Regions from separate parts of the Stenotrophomonas genospecies 3 genome, predicted to be linked through region 1. Evidence: predicted binding sites of a transcription regulator. Region 1 holds the regulator's gene; the other holds the start of a gene.
What was found. Region 1 encodes FliA, which starts transcription of late flagellar genes. Its sites were predicted from a motif close to TAAAGTTTNNCNNNCNNNGGCCGATAA; they were not measured.
Positions count from the first base shown of each region.

Region 2: ACX9OT_RS01720 (methyl-accepting chemotaxis protein) is a predicted target of FliA. The motif match lies at 1,469-1,495, and genes of this name have one in related genera.

Region 1 is NZ_JBTMUR010000017.1:47,824-51,236, forward strand. It holds gene ACX9OT_RS19350 (chemotaxis protein CheA) at 1-1,007, opposite strand, end outside; gene ACX9OT_RS19355 (protein phosphatase CheZ) at 1,010-1,615, opposite strand; gene cheY (chemotaxis response regulator CheY) at 1,615-2,007, opposite strand; gene ACX9OT_RS19365 (RNA polymerase sigma factor FliA) at 2,065-2,808, opposite strand; gene ACX9OT_RS19370 (MinD/ParA family ATP-binding protein) at 2,805-3,413, opposite strand, start outside.
Region 2 is NZ_JBTMUR010000001.1:388,331-391,743, reverse strand. It holds gene ACX9OT_RS01730 (S41 family peptidase) at 1-411, shown strand, start outside; gene ACX9OT_RS01725 (NAD-dependent epimerase/dehydratase family protein) at 510-1,403, shown strand; gene ACX9OT_RS01720 (methyl-accepting chemotaxis protein) at 1,614-3,413, shown strand, end outside.

The DNA of each region.
Region 1 (3,413 bases):
ACCAGGTTGCGGTCGAGCTCGGTCTCCGCGCCGATCAGTTCCAGGTCCACTTCCTTCTTCAGCGAGCGGGCGACGTCGCGGGCAACCTTGGGGAAGCGCGAGAACACCTTGCCCACCGGCTGCATGCGGGTGCGCATCACTGCCGACTGCAGGCGGGCGGTGGCGATATCCAGCGTGGACACGGCGCGGTCCAGCTCTTCATCGCGCAGGCGTGCACGCAGGGTCTTGAGCCGATTGCGTGACAGCACCAGTTCGCCGATCAGGTTGACGATCGCGTCCAGGCGCTTGGTGTCCACGCGCACGGTATGTTCGGCCTCGGCCAGCGGCTTGGCGGCCGGCTTCGCCACCGGTGCCGGTGCGGCGACCGGGCGCGGCGCTGCGATCGGTGCCGGTGCCACCACGGCCGCAGGCTTGGTGCCCGGTGCGGCGCCACCGTGCAGCTGGTCGAGCAGGGCTTCGAACTCGTCTTCGCTGATCAGTCCGTCGTCGGCCTTCTTCGCTGGCGCGACCGCGGTCGGCGCGTTGCCACCATGCAGCTGGTCGAGCAGCGCCTCGAATTCGTCGTCGGTGATCAGGTCGCTGCCACCCGCGGTGGGTGCTGCTGCGGCGGCGGGTGCAGCCACGGCACCGCCGTGCACGTCGAACTGTGCGATCAGGTCCGGCGGCGCATAGCCCGGCTCGGTGCCGGAGGAAACCGCGTCCAGCATCGACTGCAGGTAGTCCAGCGATTGCTGGGCCGCGTCGAAGTGGTGGGCCTGCAGCACGGCCTGGCCGGCACGTGCGGCGCCCAGCGCCTCTTCAGCGGCATGGCACAGCTCTACCATGGCGGTGACGCCGAGGAAGCCGGCGCCGCCCTTGAGCGTGTGGTAGCCGCGGAACACCGCGTTGAGCTGGTCGCTGTCCTGCGGTGCCTGCTCCAGCGACACCAGCTGTTCGCCGAGGCGATCCAGGATCTCCTGCGCCTCGATGATGAAATCGGCAGTGATGTCGTCGGATACCGCGCTCATGCTTACAGCCCCAGATCCGACAACAGGTCGTCGGCGTCGTTCTGCGAGACCGCGTGGCGGTCCAGTCCCTTCAGTGCCGGCCCGGCCAGTTCCGGGTCGGTGCGATGCTGTTCCGGCGGCAGGCCGAGCGCGCCGAAGCCTTCGTGCACGCGGCGGACGATGCCGACCACGCGACGGATGATCTGCCCGGTCAGGTCCTGGTAGCTCTGGGTCAGGGCGATCTCGGTCAGGTTGTGGCGGATGCGCTCGAGCTGCGCGTCCTGGCCCGGCTGCAGGCCTTCAGCGCGCAGCTGTTCGGTCAGGCTGCGGCATTCCTCGGCCAGGTCCAGGGTGCGGTGCGTGGCCTGTTCGGTCATCGCCACCACGTGGTCCAGTCGCGCGCAGGCGTCGTCCAGTTCGCCGGCTTCGCTCGGCACGGTCGGCAGTTCGCCCAGCGCCTGTCCCAGCTCGCGGGCCAGCCGCGAGAGGCCGCTCATCATCGGCTGCGTGCGCAGCGCGACCAGCCCGTCGATGCGCTGCCGCCAGGCGGCCTCGTCACCGGATTCGAGCGCGTCCAGGGCCTCCTGCAGGCGCAGGGCGAGGGCGTTCTTGTCGACCGTGGTATCCATCAGGCGCTGGCCGCCAGGCGTTCGAAGATCTTGCCGAGCTTCTCTTCCAGCGTCTGCGCGGTGAACGGCTTGATGATGTAGCCGTTCACACCGCTCTGGGCGGCTTCGATGATCTGCTCGCGCTTGGCTTCTGCCGTGACCATCAGCACCGGCAGGGTCTTCAGCTTGGCATCGGCACGGATCGCCTTGAGCAGCTCGATGCCGGTCATCACCGGCATGTTCCAGTCGGTGACCACGAAATCGAACGGCTGGCTCTGCAGCAGCGACAGCGCGGCATGCCCGTCCTCGGCTTCGGCGGTATTGGTGAAGCCCAGATCGCCCAGCAGGTTCTTGACGATTCGACGCATGGTCGAGAAGTCGTCGACGATCAGGATGCGCATGTTCTTGTTCAAAGCAGAATTCCTTTGTTGTTCATTCCGGACGACCGGGGGCAGCCGCCTCGGGGATGTTCATTCTTCGAGGCCTGCGTCGGCAGCCTCGAACAGCTTCAGCCGGCCACGCAGGCGCAGTACCGCCTGGCCGTGGATCTGGCAGACCCGCGACTCGCTCACGCCGAGCACCGCGCCGATCTCCTTCAGGTTCAGTTCCTGCTCGTAGTACAGCGAGAGCACCAGTTGTTCGCGCTCGGGCAGGTGGCCGATGGCCTTGCCCAGCTCGCGACCGAACTCGCCGCGCTCCAGTACCTGCTGCGGGGTCGGCCCGCCCTGGGCGACGGTGTCCAGCTCGCCCTGGTCCTCGATGCGCGATTCCAGGCTCAGCACCTGGCCACGTGCAGCGTCTTCCATCAGCCGCAGGTACTCGGGCAGCGGCATCTCCATCGCGGCGGCCACTTCAGTGGCGCTGGCGGCACGGCCACTGCTCTGTTCCAGGCGGCGGATGGTGGCGGCGGCATCACGTGCACGCCGGTGCACCGAGCGCGGGACCCAGTCACCACGGCGGATCTCGTCGATCATCGAACCACGGATGCGGATCGAGGCGTAGGTCTCAAAAGAAGCACCCTGGTCGGCGTCATAGCTGCGCGAGGCTTCGATCAGGCCCATCATGCCGGCCTGGATCAGGTCGTCGACCTCGACGCTGGCCGGCAGGCGCGCGGCCAGGTGGTGGGCGATGCGCCGCACCAGGTCCGAATGCTGGGCGATGACTTCGTTCGCCGCCGAGCGCTGCACTTCCCTGTACTGGGCTGCGCCTTTCATGCCGTCACCCCACGCTGCTTGAGGATGCGTTCGAGGAAGAACTCGACGCCGCCACGCGGTTCGGTCGGCGCCTGCCAGCGCGCGGTACGGCGCGCGATCTCGGTGATCGCCAGCGCCGCCGGGCTGGACGGATAGGCCTTCACCACCGGCTGCTGGCGCTGCACCGACAGGCGCAGCCAATCGTCCTGCGGCACGCAGCCCAGGTAGTTCAGCGAGACATCGGCAAGGAACTTCTCGCAGACGCGGGTCAGCTTCTCGTACAGCACGCGGCCCTCGTTGGGGTCGCGCACCATGTTGGCCACCACCTGGATGCGGTCCACGCCACGCTCGCGCGACAGCACCTTGATCAGTGCGTAGGCGTCGGTGATCGAGGCCGGCTCGTCACAGACCACCACCACGGTGTCCTGTGCGGCCTGGCAGAAGGTCAGCACGCCATCGGTGATGCCCGCGGCAGTGTCCACCACCATGATGTCCAGCTCGCGCTCCAGTTCGGAGAACACGTTGACCAGGCCAACGTGCTCGGCCGGGGCCAGCTCGGCCATGTGGCGGCGGCCGGATGCGGCCGGGACCACCAGCACGCCGTTCGGGCCTTCGACGATGACGTC
Region 2 (3,413 bases), on a different contig from region 1:
CTGGTGCGGACCCTGCTGGCGGCGGAGATCACCCAGGTGCAGTCACTGCAACGCCGTGGCCAGCGCAGTCCGGTACCGTTGCCACCGGCGAGCCTGGGGCTGTACCTGAAGCCGCTGGTGGTTCTGATCGACCGCCGCACCGGGTCGGCCGCCGAATTCGTCGCGTACTCGCTGCAGGCGCAGGGGCGGGCACGTGTCGTTGGTAGTCGAAGTGGCGGTGCGGCACATATGTTCGATGATCCTGTGCTGCTGCCGGATGGCTATCAGATCAGCATTCCCGACCGGCAGCCGATCAACCTCCGTACCGGAACCAACTGGGAACGCACCGGCGTCACGCCTGATGCAGCAGGCGGTGACGATCCGCTGTTCGTCGCCCGCCAGCTGCTGGCCCGATCGGCATCGCCAGAATGAACGCACAATTGCAACCGCGCCCTATCGCAGACGACATGCAGCGTGCCTAGAATCGATGCATCCCGGTAGTTCCCGGGCGCTTCGAGTGAATGGACTCAATGAAGATTCTGTTGACCGGCAGTTCCGGGCGGATCGGGCGTGCGATCTTCGGCGCGCTGGCGGCGGCCCACGAAGTGGTGGGGCTGGATCGCAGCCCATTCGCCACCACCCGCATCATTGCCGATGTCACCGATCGTCAGGCCGTGAAGCGGGCAGTGCAGGGCGTCGACGCGGTGATCCATACCGCCGCCCTGCACGCACCCCATGTCGGCCTGGTGCCGGATGCGGTATTCCAGCAGATCAATGTGGAGGCGACCGCACACCTGTTGCAGGCTGCCCGCGAGGCCGGTGCACGCCGCTTCGTGCTGACCAGCACCACGGCGCTGTATGGCCATGCGGTGGTGGCGGGCGGTTGCCGCTGGATCGATGAAGATACCGAGCCGCTGCCACGCACCATCTACCATCGCAGCAAGCTGCAGGCCGAGGCGTTGGCTGAAGCCGCTGCGGCGCCGGGCTTCAGCGTGCGCGTGCTGCGCATGGCCCGCTGTTTCCCCGAGCCACCGGAGCGGATGGCGATGTTCCGCCTGCACCGCGGCATCGACGCGCGCGACGTGGCCAGCGCACATGCCGCGCTGCTGCACGATGAGGGCGCTGCCTTCGCACGCTACATTGCCTGCGCACCGACGCCGTTCCTGCGCGAGGATTGCCTGGAACTGGCGACCCAGCCGTGCAGGGTGCTGGCCCGCCGCGCCCCGCAGTTGCTGGCCGAGTTCGAGCGCCGTGGCTGGCCGCTGCCGCTGAGCATTGACCGCGTCTACGACAGTGCACTGATGCGCCGCACATTGGGCTGGCAGCCGCGCTTCGGCCCGGACGACGTGCTGCAGCAGTACGCGGTTGGCAGCATCGAGGTGCTGCCGCGGGCGGAATGGATCAAGGACCGCGTGGCCGAATAGGGCGGCAGCCGGGCGGGTTCCTGACCCGACCCTGAGCAGGTTCAGGAATGTGCAGATGGACCGCCTCAACCTCGTTCGCAGGCGGCCGCTAACCCGGTGCGCTTCCAGCGCCGGGCGTGTCCCGGCGGCCGGTGGCCTGCGCGACGGATCGCGCACCTGCGCGGTGCCCTCGCGGTGCCGGTCGTCCTGAACTGCCTTGCGGATCCTTCCATGCCTTCTCCCCGTTCCGCCGCTGCCCGCCGCCCGGGCAGCATCGCCCACAAGCTGATGCTGGGCACCGCTGCGATCGCGCTGCTGTGCTTCGGCCTGACTGCGTTCCTGATCTACCGCCAGGCCAGCGCCAGCCTGATCGACGCCTCGCGCCAGACCATGGCCAGCGAAGCCACCGCCGAAGCCCGCCAGGTCGCGGCCGATCTGGGCACCGCCTTTGCCAGCAACGACGCCATGGTCGAGGCCGTGCTCGCCCAGCGCGCGCGCGGCGATGTTCCGGACCGTGCCAGCCTGGCTGCCGTGCTGGGCGAGCAGCTGCGCACCCACCCCGAGTGGCTGGGCAAGAGCACCATGTGGGAGGCCGACGCCTTCGATGGCAAGGATGCCGAGTTCGTCAACACTGAAGCGCACGATGCCACCGGTCGTTACATGAGCTACTGGGCCTGGCACGATGGCAAGCCGCAGCAGTCGACGATGACCGACTACACCGAGACGGCCAGTGGCTCCGGTGACTGGTACATGGTGCCCAGCCGCGACAAGCTGGCGAAGGTAAGCGAGCCCTACGCCTACGACATCGGTGGCCAGCAGGTGCTGATGAGCACGCTGAGCACGCCGATCATCGAAAACGGCCGGTTCCTCGGTGTATTTACTGTGGACTTCTCGCTGGCGGCGCTGCAGAAGCACCTGGCCACGCTCAAGCCGATGGGCGCCGGGCGCGTCGAACTGCTCTCGCCGAATGGCGTGGTGCTGGCCTCGGCCAATGCCGCCGAAATCGGCAAGCCACGAGGCGACGCATTGACCCGCAGCATGCTGGCAGACATCGCCGCCGACCGCCGGTTCGAAGCCTTCACTCCGGATGCCGCCGGCAACGTGCGCGTATACGTGCCGCTGCGTGTGGGCGATGCGCCGCAGCGCTTTGCACTGGGTGTGGTGATGCCGCACGCGGTGATCGTGGCCGAGGCGCGCCAGCTGCTGTGGCTGACCCTGCTGGTTGGTGTGGTGGCCGCGCTGACGCTGAGTGCCGGTGTCTATGTGCTGCTGCGCCGGTTGGCGATCCGCCCACTGGCCGAAGCCGTGCGCGTGGCCGGCGATGTCGCCGCGGGCAAGCTGGACAGCACCCTGCCGGCACGCAGCAACGACGAAGTGGGCCGCCTGCTGGACGCGATGCAGGGCATGCGGGGGCAGCTGCAGTCGGTGATGGCGGCGCAGGCGGAAATGGCGCGTCGCCATGACGCCGGTGAAATCAGCTACCGCATGGACGCCTCGGCGTTCCCGGGTGAGTACGGCCGGATGGTGGCTGACAGCAACCAGCTGGTGGCCTCCAGCAACGCCGTCACCCAGCGCCTGGTCGACGTGATGCAGCGCTATGCGGTGGGTGACCTGAGCGTGGACATGGAAGCGCTGCCGGGCGAGAAGGCGGTGTTCACCGCTGCAATGGCCACTACCAAGAGCAACCTGGCGGCGATCAACGATCAGATCCAGCAGCTGGCCGCTGCCGCCGCCGCCGGCGATTTTGCGGTGCGCGGCGACACGCTGCGTTTCGACCACGACTTCCGCCGCATGGTGGAAACCCTCAACACCATGATGCAGGTCAGCGACCACAACCTGGCCGAGCTGTCGACGCTGCTGCGCGCGATTGCCGCAGGCGACCTCAGCGCGCGCATGCAGGGCGACTTCCACGGCGTGTTCGCGGTGATGCGCGACGATGCCAACAGCACCGTGCAGCAGCTGACCCAGATCGTTGGCCAGATCCAGCAGTCGGCGGCCAGCATCCGCCTGGCGGCGGGTGAGATTGCCGCC